4 regions of the Kluyvera sp. 142486 genome follow, and region 4 is predicted to be linked to each of the others. Evidence: predicted binding sites of a transcription regulator. Region 4 holds the regulator's gene; each other region holds the start of a gene.

Evidence for each region. The regulator CRP, encoded in region 4, controls carbon source genes, mostly activating them, when cyclic AMP is high. The targets are predictions, from matches to a motif close to ATGTGANNNNNNTCACAT.
Region 1: the regulator CRP is predicted to act here: its motif matches at 871-888, upstream of epd (erythrose-4-phosphate dehydrogenase).
Region 2: the regulator CRP is predicted to act here: its motif matches at 2,144-2,161, upstream of ACLGE8_RS06675 (PTS mannitol transporter subunit IICBA).
Region 3: the regulator CRP is predicted to act here: its motif matches at 1,116-1,133, upstream of hpt (hypoxanthine phosphoribosyltransferase).

Annotation. Positions count from the first base shown of each region.
Region 1 covers NZ_JBKHUI010000014.1:88,406-91,535, forward strand. The annotation lists gene tkt (transketolase) at 1-785, shown strand, start outside; gene epd (erythrose-4-phosphate dehydrogenase) at 1,081-2,109, shown strand; gene pgk (phosphoglycerate kinase) at 2,149-3,130, shown strand, end outside.
Region 2 covers NZ_JBKHUI010000004.1:199,188-202,317, reverse strand. The annotation lists gene ACLGE8_RS06675 (PTS mannitol transporter subunit IICBA) at 19-2,004, opposite strand; gene ACLGE8_RS06670 (kinase inhibitor) at 2,464-2,940, opposite strand; gene bioA (adenosylmethionine--8-amino-7-oxononanoate transaminase) at 3,011-3,130, opposite strand, start outside.
Region 3 covers NZ_JBKHUI010000009.1:69,555-72,684, reverse strand. The annotation lists gene ACLGE8_RS11750 (glucose/quinate/shikimate family membrane-bound PQQ-dependent dehydrogenase) at 1-1,057, opposite strand, end outside; gene hpt (hypoxanthine phosphoribosyltransferase) at 1,262-1,798, shown strand; gene can (carbonate dehydratase) at 1,892-2,554, opposite strand; gene ACLGE8_RS11735 (ABC transporter ATP-binding protein) at 2,656-3,130, shown strand, end outside.
Region 4 covers NZ_JBKHUI010000003.1:49,587-52,716, forward strand. The annotation lists gene ACLGE8_RS04415 (phosphoribulokinase) at 1-850, shown strand, start outside; gene ACLGE8_RS04420 (OsmC family protein) at 952-1,356, opposite strand; gene crp (cAMP-activated global transcriptional regulator CRP) at 1,661-2,293, shown strand; gene ACLGE8_RS04430 (YccS/YhfK family putative transporter) at 2,348-3,130, shown strand, end outside.

The sequences.
Region 1 (3,130 bases), on a different contig from region 4:
ACTACATCCATTACGGCGTGCGTGAATTCGGTATGACCGCGATTGCCAACGGTATCTCCCTGCACGGTGGTTTCCTGCCGTACACCTCTACCTTCCTGATGTTCGTTGAATATGCCCGTAACGCGGTGCGTATGGCAGCGCTGATGAAGAAACGCCAGGTGATGGTCTACACCCACGACTCCATCGGTCTGGGCGAAGATGGCCCAACTCACCAGCCGGTAGAGCAGATTGCTTCCCTGCGCGTGACCCCGAACATGAGCACCTGGCGCCCATGTGACCAGGTTGAATCCGCGATTGCGTGGAAATACGGCGTAGAGCGTCACGACGGCCCAACCGCACTGATCCTCTCCCGTCAGAACCTGGCGCAGCAGGAACGTACTGAAGCGCAGCTGGCGAACGTGGCTCGTGGTGGTTATGTGCTGAAAGACAGCGACGGCCAGCCGCAAATCATCCTGATTGCGACCGGTTCCGAAGTTGAGCTGGCCGTTGCCGCTTACGAAAAACTGACCGCAGAAGGCGTGAAGGCGCGCGTGGTGTCCATGCCGTCTACCGACGCATTCGACAAGCAGGACGCGGCTTACCGTGAATCCGTACTGCCGAAAGCCGTCTCTGCACGCGTCGCTATCGAAGCGGGCATCGCAGACTACTGGTTCAAATACGTGGGCCTGAACGGCGCAATCGTCGGCATGACCACCTTTGGTGAGTCTGCGCCAGCGGATCTGCTGTTTAAAGAGTTCGGCTTCACCGTTGAGAACGTTCTCGCGAAAGCGAAATCACTGCTGTAATCTGCGTTTTCTCTGAAATAAAAGGGTCGCTTCGGCGGCCCTTTTTTTATTCTCAGGAATTTCTTTGCATATTATTCCAATCAAAATGTGATGCATGTCAGATATTAGGCGTCTCTGTCTGGACAATCATTCCTTTTATTCCTTGTTTCGCTTATTCTAGCTGAAGCGTTTCAGTCGACAAATCGTTCGACATTTAACCAATCAGTCACTGTTTGTGGCGGGTGAGGTTTCCCAAAGCGTTTGGCTGCATTACTCTGTTTGCCACTTTGCATCGGGACAACCTTGCAGGAGACCTATGACCGTACGCGTAGCGATTAATGGCTTCGGTCGCATTGGACGTAACGTGGTTCGTGCTTTGTATGAATCCGGACGCCGTGCGGAAATCACCGTGGTGGCAATCAACGAACTGGCAGATGCTGCGGGCATCGCGCATTTGTTGAAATATGACACCAGCCACGGGCGCTTTGCCTGGGATGTTCGCCAGGAGCGTGAACAGCTTTTCGTCGGCGATGACGCCATCCGTCTTTTGCATGAGCGCACTATTGAAGCGCTGCCCTGGAAAGAGCTATCGGTTGATGTCGTGCTAGACTGTACCGGTGTATATGGCAGCCGCCATGACGGCGAAGCCCATATTGCCGCCGGCGCGAAGAAGGTGCTCTTTTCACATCCTGGCAGCAACGATCTCGACACCACCGTGGTGTTTGGGGTCAATCAGCATGAACTGCGTGCGGAGCATCGTATTGTCTCCAACGCCTCCTGCACTACCAACTGCATCATTCCCGTCATTAAACTGTTAGATGATGCCTATGGCATTGAATCGGGCACGGTCACGACCATCCATTCCGCGATGCACGACCAGCAGGTGATTGACGCCTACCATCCCGATTTACGCCGCACGCGCGCAGCAAGCCAGTCGATTATTCCGGTAGATACTAAACTTGCCGCGGGCATTGCGCGAATTTTCCCGCAGTTTGGTGACCGCTTCGAGGCGATTGCGGTGCGAGTACCGACCATTAACGTGACGGCAATTGACCTGAGCGTGACGGTGAAAAAGCCAGTAAAAGCAAATGAAGTCAACCAGTTGCTGCAAAAAGCAGCACAGGGTGCATTTCATGGTATAGTTGACTATACGGAATTACCGTTGGTCTCAACTGATTTTAACCACGATCCGCACAGCGCCATTGTCGATGGTACGCAGACGCGGGTAAGTGGAGCGCATCTGATCAAAACGCTGGTCTGGTGTGATAACGAATGGGGTTTTGCTAACCGAATGCTCGACACCACGTTAGCAATGGCCGCTATTGGTTTCAGGCTCGACGCTTGAGCGTCGACAAAACTTTAAGTATCAACGAGAGGATTCACCATGTCTGTAATTAAGATGACCGATCTGGATCTGGCTGGTAAACGCGTTTTCATCCGTGCGGACCTGAACGTACCAGTTAAAGAAGGGAAAGTAACCAGCGACGCGCGTATCCGTGCTTCACTGCCAACTATCGAGCTGGCGCTGAAACAGGGTGCGAAAGTGATGGTGACTTCTCACCTGGGTCGTCCGACCGAAGGCGAGTACAATGAAGAATTCTCTCTGCTGCCGGTTGTTAATTACCTGAAAGACAAACTGTCTGCTCCGGTTCGTCTGGTTAAAGATTACCTGGATGGTGTTGAAGTTGCTGCCGGTGAGCTGGTTGTTCTGGAAAACGTTCGCTTTAACAAAGGCGAGAAGAAAGACGACGAAGCGCTGTCCAAAAAATACGCTGCACTGTGCGACGTATTCGTAATGGACGCATTCGGTACTGCACACCGTGCACAGGCTTCCACCCACGGTATCGGCAAATTTGCTGACGTTGCGTGCGCAGGCCCACTGCTGGCAGCTGAACTGGACGCGCTGGGTAAAGCACTGAAAGAACCAGCTCGCCCAATGGTCGCTATCGTTGGTGGTTCTAAAGTTTCTACCAAACTGACCGTTCTGGACTCCCTGTCTAAAATCGCTGACCAGCTGATCGTTGGTGGTGGTATCGCGAACACCTTCGTTGCCGCTCAAGGCCACAACGTGGGTAAATCCCTGTACGAAGCTGACCTGGTTGAAGAAGCTAAACGTCTGCTGACCACCTGCGATATCCCAGTTCCAACCGACGTTCGCGTAGCGACCGAGTTCTCCGAAACCGCGACCGCTACCCTGAAATCTGTAAACGACATCAAAGATGAAGAGCAGATTCTGGACCTGGGCGACGTTTCTGCTGAGAAACTGGCTGAGATCCTGAAAAACGCAAAAACCATCCTGTGGAACGGCCCAGTTGGCGTGTTCGAATTCCCGAACTTCCGCAAAGGTACTGAAATCGTTGCTAACG
Region 2 (3,130 bases), on a different contig from region 4:
CGGCTCGCCCCTGAAGCCTTAAGCTGCTTGTTCGCCGGACAGGATTTGTAGAATTTCCTGCACGCTGCTGGTCTGCGTCAGACGGTCAATCACGTCTTTATCATCCAGGGCGTTCGCTAAGCGGGCGATAACCTGTACGTGCTCGTTGTTGCGGGCAGCAATGCCGATAACCAGGCGGGCGATATCGTCCGGCTCATCGCCGAATCGAACGCCTTCGGGGTATTGGCAAATGACAATCCCGGTGCGCAGCACGCGGTCTTTGGCTTCTACGGTACCGTGCGGCACCGCAATGGATTCTCCCAGGTAAGTGGTGGTGAGCGCTTCACGCGCCAGCATGGCATCAACGTAGTCCGGCTCAACGTAGCCGCCGGAGACCAGCATCTCACCGGCAAAGCGAATAGCCTGAGCTTTATTCTCTGCGGTCAGGTTGAGGAAGATGTTGTCCGCGCTGAGCTTAAACAGATTCTCATCGCGCTCGGTATCGTCAAAAGCGTCATCGTTCGCCGCAATAATCGTCTGGTTGATGAGACGACTGTCGTTCGCGGCGGCAGGCAGTTTAGCCGCCAGCAGACGGGTGGTCAGGTCGGTATACAGGCCGCTGTCGAGGAAGTTGGAGAGCGACATATGCATCGCCTGCGGCGCAAAGCGCATGGCGCGTTCGGTTAAGTCCTGATGGGTAATCACCAGGTCAACGTCGTCAGGCAGGCTGTTAATGGCGCAGTTGCTCACCGAAATGTGGGTCAGCCCAGCATCTTTAACCTTTTTACGCAGTACGCCTGCGCCGAGTGCGCTGGAGCCCATACCTGCATCACACGCCACGATGATTTTACGCACGTGGTGCAGATCTTTAGACAGGTCGAGCGTTTCGCTGCGCATCGCTGGCTGCGGCAGTTCGCCGGAGGATTTGCCGCCGGATTTAGACTGCTGCTTCAGGCTCTGCATGCGACGGGTGGCTTCCGCCAGGCCGTTGCTCTCTTCATCGCCAACGCGAACGCGTTTCAGCAACATGGAGGCGGTCAGGAAGGAGACCAGCGTTGAGGCCAGAATCGACAGCACCACGCCAATAATAGAGGCCTTCGGCGTCATCAGCAGTACGGCAAAGATAGAGCCAGGAGATGCCGGGGAGACCAGGCCTGCGTTGAACAACGTCAGGGTAAAGACGCCGGTCATGCCGCCCAGAATCACCGCCAGCAGCAGGCGTGGGTTCATCAGCACGTACGGGAAGTAGATTTCGTGGATACCGCCGAAGAAGTGAATAATCGCCGCACCGCCCGCAGACTGTTTAGCGCTTCCTTTACCAAAGAACATGTACGCCAGCAGCACGCCGAGGCCTGGGCCTGGGTTCGCTTCAATCAGGAAGAAGATAGACTTACCGGTTTCGGTGGCCTGCTGAATGCCCAGCGGTGAGAAGATACCGTGGTTGATGGCATTGTTGAGGAACAGAATTTTTGCCGGTTCAACAAAGATAGAGGTCAGCGGCAGCAGGTTGTTCTGCACCATGACGTTAACGCCGGTCGCCAGCGCTTTAGAGAGCAACTCAACCATCGGGCCAATCGCCAGGAAAGCAAGCATCGCTAACAGCATGCCGATGATACCGGCGGAGAAGTTGTTCACCAGCATCTCAAAGCCGCTTTTGATTTTACCGTCAACCCAACGGTCGAAGCGCTTAATCGCCCACCCGCCCAGCGTACCCGCAATCATCGCGCCCATAAACATTGGCATATCGGCGCCTACGATAACGCCCATGGTAGTGATGGCACCGACCACGCCGCCGCGCTCGCCGCCGATAAGACGGCCGCCGGTATAACCGATTAACAGCGGCAGCAGGTAGGTGATCATCGGGCCGACCAGTTTGGCTAACGTCTCGTTAGGCAGCCATCCGGTGGGAATAAACAGTGCAGTAATCAAACCCCAGGCAATGAATGCGCCAATATTGGGCATCACCATATTGCTGAGGAAGCGGCCAAAATTCTGTACCTTGACCTTGATATCTGGTGATAACATAAAAACACCCCTCGTGGTGCGCGTCTTAGATGCTGCGCGTCGTCATAGTTGTGATGGTTTCGCCAAAAACCATCCAGTCGTTCAGTATGCAAAATCGACTCTATCACGGCGTTTTCGTCTCGCGTACCCCGAGGGGTGTTTGTGATCTTGATCACTCTCACCACCCCATCAATAGGTCACTTTTGGTGATCGTTATCACATAAAATGGCTGTAAGTCGGCTACAAAGCGAAAATATGTCCATTCCTGACCTCTTTTTTGTGATTTAAATCACCTTTTGTATTGGCGTGTTTGTTTTTAAATTGTGATCAATTTCACAAGATAAATTTACATTCCCCTCACACTCCTGCGCTTTCCTGTTATGCGCTGGCGTTTACGTTAGAAAATTACAGCGCTTCGTATCAGCCACAAAAAAGCCCTGCGAGGTTTCCCTGGCAGGGCGTGAACGGATTAGGGTGCGATTAGCTGAACAGGGCGGTGATGGATGCGCTGCCGAGGCTATGGAAGTGCACGTTGAAGCCGACCATTGCGCCGCTGGCACCTTCATCAACCTCAATGCTCTCAACGTCCATCGCATGGACGGTGAAGATATAACGGTGGGTTTCGCCTTTCGGCGGAGCCGCGCCGCCGTAGCCCGCTTTACCAAAGTCAGTACGGGTTTGCAGCGCGCCGGCCGGTAACCCGACCAGACCTGAACCCGCTCCGGTTGGCAGTTCGCGGGTGTCGGCTGGAATGTTGGCAACAATCCAGTGCCACCAGCCGGAGCCGGTTGGGGCATCCGGGTCGTAGCAGGTTATGACAAAACTTTTGGTGCCCGCAGGAACGTCATCCCAGGCCAGATGGGGAGAAAGGTTTTCGCCATCGTAGCCCATGCCGTTGAACACCTGGCGATGAGGGAGCTTTTCACCGTCACGCAGGTCGTGGCTGACTAATTTCATCAACTGCCTCCTTTGTTAATCAACTGATTAACAAAGGAGTGTAGCGGTAACGTGGGGAGATTACCGCAGCTTATTGGATAAAAAATGTTTCCTGCTCGACGGCAAGACATACCGCTCGGGTCAAGCGCGTCAGCTGCTGCGGGGTAATCGGGTATGGCGGCATCAGATAAATCAGGCGGCCAAACGGACG
Region 3 (3,130 bases), on a different contig from region 4:
TGACCGCACCGGCAATCACGATGACTTTATCGGTGATAATCGGCGGTGAAGTTGGTTCGTACATGCCCGGTGTGGTGACCGGCATGTCGGTTTGCAGGTTGAGAATGCCTTTGTTGGCAAAGCTCTCGCACAGCTTACCGGTGTCGGCGTTGAGGGCGAAGATACGGCCATCATTCACCGGCAGGATAATGCGGCGAGGGCAGTCGGCAACCACGTCAGGGGACGCGTTTGCGGCGGTCGCTTCATGGTAAGAGACGCCACGGCAGGTCACATGCTGGAAGCTAGGGTCGGTGCCAAGCTGCGGGTCAAAGTGCCATTTCTCTTTACCGGTTGCCGCGTCCAGAGCAAACACGCGCTGGTGGGCGGTGCAGAGGTAGAGCATATTGCCAATCTTTATCGGCGTGACTTCGTTAGTGATTTCACCCGGATCGTTTGGTTGCTTCAGGTCACCGGTACGGAACACCCAGGCTTCCTTCAGGTTATGTACGTTGTCGGCGTTAATCTGCTTGAGCGGCGAGAAGCGCTGGCCTTCCTGGTTGCGCCCATAGGCTGGCCAGTCCTGGTCTGCGACCTGAGAGATGGGCTCCGCCGGTGTGGCGTCTGCGCTCAGCGTACCGTTCACTTCCTGCGGGTCATTAAAACCAGCCCAGGTAAGGATACCGGCGCTGATAATCAGCGCGACAACCAGCGCTGCCACGGCTCCGCTTGATGGCACCACCAGGCGACGCCAGACAAACGGCAAAATCAGCCAGACGCCGAAGATGACCAGTACGTCGCTACGCGGCGTGAGCGCCCAGAAGTCGAAGCCGACTTCCCACACGCCCCATACCATGGTTGCCAGCAGCAGCACGGCGTAAAGCCACAGCGCTGAACGCTTAGCGCGCCAGAGTTGTGCCGTAATGCCCAGCATCACCAGGCCCGCGATAGGGTAATACCAGGAACCCCCAATCGCGACCAGCCATACGCCGCCAATCAGTAAATACAAGCCGCAGAACGCCGCGAAGAGGGCGGTTAGCCTCCCGAGCAGTCCAGGACGTTGATGATTTGTTTCAGCCATAGAAAAGTGTCCGTTAGTTTGTTAATTATTGCTTTCATTTCATTATAGGATTTAACAAGTGTGATCGAAATCACAAATTGAGCTTTATTATCGAATTAGCCGCGTCAATCGTTTTGCTGGTATACTTTCACGCTTGCTGATCAACCTCGCGGCTCTGGGTTAACGGGTTGAGTGATTTACATTTAAAATCATGTGGTTAGTTAAATGAAACATACTGTTGAAGTGATGATCCCGGAAGCGGAGATCAAGGCGCGTATCGCTGAACTGGGTCGTCTGATTAACGAACGTTATAAAGACAGCGGTAGCGAAATGGTGTTAGTCGGTCTGCTGCGCGGCTCGTTCATGTTCATGGCTGACCTGTGCCGTGAAGTACAGGTTCCGCACGAAGTCGATTTTATGACGGCATCCAGCTATGGCAGCGGTATGTCCACCACCCGCGACGTGAAAATCCTCAAAGATCTCGACGAAGATATTCGCGGTAAAGACGTGCTGATCGTCGAAGACATTATCGACTCCGGCAATACGCTGTCGAAAGTGCGTGAGATTCTGAGCCTGCGTGAGCCAAAGTCGCTGGCAATTTGTACGCTGCTGGATAAACCAACCCGTCGCGAAGTTGAAGTGCCGGTTGAGTTTGTCGGCTTCTCCATCCCGGACGAATTCGTGGTGGGTTACGGTATTGACTATGCTCAGCGCTATCGCCATCTGCCGTATGTTGGCAAAGTGGTGCTGTTAGACGAGTAATGCGTGGGTGCCTGATGGCGCTTTGCTTATCAGGCCTACGGCGCAGGTTTGTAGGCCGGGTAAGGCGTTAGCCGCCACCCGGCAATTTCTGCGCTATTTATGATTGATATGCTTTAACTTGAGGTTGGAAATCCCGTGGCGGTAACGCTGCTCGAGGGTTTCGCGGCTGACAGCAGTCACATCAAGATCGCGCAGCAGGCCGTCGTGAATACCGTACGCCCAACCGTGAATCATCACCTTTTGCCCACGTTTCCATGCCGACTGCATAATCGTTGAGTGGCCCAGGTTATAGACCTGCTCCATCACGTTCAGCTCGCATAGCGTATCCATACGGCGTTCCGGCGGCATCTCGCCCAGTAATGAACTATGTTTGAACCAGATATCGCGGATGTGCAGCAGCCAGTTGTCGATTAACCCCAGCTCCGGGTTTTCCACCGCCGCCTGTACGCCACCGCAGCCGTAGTGGCCGCAGATAATAATGTGTTCAACTTCCAGCACATCAACGGCATACTGCACCACGGAAAGGCAGTTGAGATCGGTGTGGATAACCAGGTTTGCGACGTTGCGGTGAACGAACAGTTCGCCAGGCTCAAGCCCGGTCAGACGTTCGGCGGGGACGCGGCTGTCAGAACATCCAATCCATAAAAAGCGCGGTTTTTGCGCTTGCGACAGTTTCTCAAAAAACCCGGGATCCTCTTCTATCAGCATCTTTGACCATAGTGCATTGTTGCTGATGAGTGTATCTATGTCGTTCATGGAAGCGGTAACCCAGTAATTTTCGTTGGGTTAATATAGGGCAACTCCTGATTTATTAAAACCAAATATCAAGTATCAGAATGTAAGGTAAGCGAAAATCTATGACCATTGCACTGGAATTAGAGCAACTGACAAAGACCTATCCCGGTGGCGTACAGGCGCTGCGTGGGATCGATCTGCAAGTCGAAGCCGGTGATTTCTACGCGCTTCTGGGGCCGAATGGCGCGGGTAAATCGACGACCATCGGGATTATCAGTTCGCTGGTGAACAAAACCTCCGGGCGCGTGAGCGTATTTGGTTATGACCTGCAAAAAGATGTGGTCAACGCCAAACGTCAGCTCGGGCTGGTGCCGCAGGAGTTCAACTTCAACCCCTTTGAAACCGTGCAGCAAATCGTGGTGAACCAGGCGGGCTACTATGGCGTTGAGCATAAAGAAGCGGTCATCCGCAGCGAAAAGTACCTGAAGCAGCTTGATCTTTGGGAAAAGCGCAATGAACGTGCGCGGATGCTCTCTGGCGGGATGAAGCGTCGCCTGATGATTGCCCGCGCGCTGATGCATGAGCCAAAGCTGCTGA
Region 4 (3,130 bases):
TCCGGTCATTGCCGTTACCGGCTCCAGCGGAGCGGGAACCACCACCACCAGCCTCGCGTTTCGTAAAATCTTTGCTCAACTCAACCTGCGCGCGGCAGAAGTCGAAGGCGACAGCTTTCACCGCTATACCCGCCCTGAAATGGATATGGCGATTCGCAAGGCCCGTGACCTTGGCCGCCATATCAGCTACTTCGGCCCGGATGCCAACGACTTTGGCCTGCTGGAACAGACCTTTCGCGACTACGGCCTGAACGGGCAAGGGAAATCGCGTAAATACCTGCATACCTACGACGAAGCCGTACCGTGGAACCAGGTGCCCGGCACATTTACGCCGTGGCAGCCGCTGCCAGAACCGACCGATGTGCTGTTTTATGAAGGGTTGCACGGCGGCGTCGTCACCCCGCAGCACGACGTGGCTCGCCATGTTGACCTGCTGGTTGGCGTAGTACCGATTGTTAACCTGGAGTGGATCCAGAAGATGATCCGCGACACCAGCGAGCGTGGCCACTCCCGCGAGGCGGTGATGGATTCGGTGGTGAGGTCGATGGAAGACTATATCAACTTCATTACCCCGCAGTTCTCCCGCACCCATATCAACTTCCAGCGCGTGCCGACGGTCGACACCTCTAACCCGTTTGCGGCGAAAAGCATTCCGTCACTGGACGAGAGTTTTGTGGTGATTCACTTCCGTAATCTCGACCACATCGACTACCCGTGGCTACTGGCCATGTTGCAGGGGTCATTTATCTCGCATATGAATACGCTGGTCGTTCCCGGCGGGAAGATGGGGCTGGCGATGGAATTAATCATGATGCCGCTGGTGCAGCGGCTGATGGAAGGCAGAAACTAGCATCAAGACCAAGCCAGGTAGCCCGGACGAGGTGCGCTAGCACCGACTCCGGGAATAGCCCCGGCGTCACTACGTTCGGCCGGGCTACGTCTGGCATGTAATCAGCCTTCGATCACTTCGTAAGAGTGGGTGATGTTCACCGCTTTTTCGAGCATCAGCGCCACCGAGCAGTATTTCTCAGCAGAGAGATCGACCGCACGCGATACCGCAGCATCCTTCAACTCTTTACCGGTGACAATAAAGTGCAGGTTGATGTGCGTAAACAGACGCGGAGCTTCTTCACGACGCTCGGAGGTGAGCTTCACTTCGCAGTCGGTCACGTTATTGCGACCTTTTTGCAGGATGGAGACAACGTCAATCGCGCTGCAACCACCGGCGGCCATCAGCACCACTTCCATTGGGCTTGGCGCTTTATCGCCAGAGTTGCCGTCCATCAAAATTTGGTGGCCTGAAGCTGACTCACCGAGGAAGGTTAACCCCTCAACCCATTTCACACGCGCTTGCATAATATTTAACTCCCAGGTTGCAATTTTCTTCTCAGATTACGCGCACATAACAATTCTCGCAATGGAAGGCGATCGGCGTCATGCTGAAGCGAGACACCAGGAGACACACGGCAAAAGCTATGCTAAAACAGTCGGGATGCTACGGTAATACATAAACGTACTGCATGTATGCAGAGGACATCACATTACAGGCTGCGACCTGATTCGACAGCCGACTTCCCAGGTAACGGGAAGGATACTATTGCAACCAGTGGCTGCAATGTTTTTGCCGCTGGGAAGAGCTTATAACAGAGGATAACCGCGCATGGTGCTTGGCAAACCGCAAACAGACCCTACTCTCGAATGGTTCTTGTCTCATTGCCATATTCATAAGTACCCATCGAAGAGCACGCTGATTCACCAGGGTGAAAAAGCAGAGACGCTGTATTACATCGTAAAAGGCTCCGTGGCCGTACTCATCAAGGATGAAGAAGGCAAAGAGATGATCCTCTCTTACCTTAACCAGGGCGATTTTATCGGCGAGCTGGGCCTGTTCGAAGAAGGCCAGGAACGCAGCGCATGGGTACGAGCAAAAACCGCTTGTGAAGTTGCTGAAATCTCTTATAAAAAATTCCGTCAGCTGATCCAGGTTAACCCGGACATTCTGATGCGTCTCTCTTCTCAGATGGCGCGTCGTCTGCAGGTCACTTCCGAAAAAGTCGGTAACCTGGCCTTCCTGGACGTTACCGGTCGTATCGCACAGACCCTGCTGAACCTGGCAAAACAGCCTGATGCCATGACCCACCCAGACGGTATGCAGATCAAAATCACCCGTCAGGAAATCGGTCAGATCGTTGGCTGCTCCCGCGAAACCGTGGGCCGTATTCTGAAAATGCTGGAAGATCAGAACCTGATCTCCGCTCACGGCAAAACCATTGTCGTTTACGGTACCCGCTAATCCGGCCCAAAATGGCGTATTGTGAAAGCAATACGCCATTTTTGTTTTCCCCCTATGTGGCGCAGGCTGATTTACCACCCGGAAGTCAACTATGCACTGCGGCAAACGCTGGTGTTATGCCTGCCGGTTGCCATCGGGCTGCTTCTCGGCCACCTCCAGCAAGGTTTGCTGTTCTCCTTAGTGCCCGCCTGCTGCAATATCGCTGGCCTCGACACGCCGCATAAACGCTTCTTTAAGCGCCTGATTATCGGCGGCTGCCTGTTTGCCGGCTGTAGCCTTGCCGTGCAACTGCTGCTGGCGGACGATATTCCCTTACCGTTGATTCTCACCGGGCTGGCGCTGCTACTTGGCGTCACGGCAGAAATCAGCGCGCTACACGGGCGGCTACTGCCCGCCTCGCTAATTGCCTCCATCTTTACGCTAAGCCTGGCGGGTAATATGCCCATCTGGGAGCCGTTGCTGCTCTACGCGCTAGGCACGCTGTGGTACGGGCTGTTTAACTGGTGGTGGTTCTGGATGTGGCGCGAACAGCCGCTGCGGGAATCGCTGAGCCTGCTCTATCGCCAGCTCGCCGAATACTGTGAAGCGAAATATAGCCTGCTGACGCAGCACACCGACCCGAGCACCGCGCTACCGCCGTTGCTGACTCGCCAGCAAAAAGTGGTGGATCTGATCTCCCAGTGCTACCAGCAGTTGCACATGCTTGCGGCGAATCAGCATAACGATTACAAGCGCCTGCTGCGCGCCTTCCAGGTGGGGCTCGATTTACAGGAGCACATCTCCGTCAGCCTGCACCAACCGGAAGAGGTGCAAAAGCTGGTTGAACGCAGCCACGCC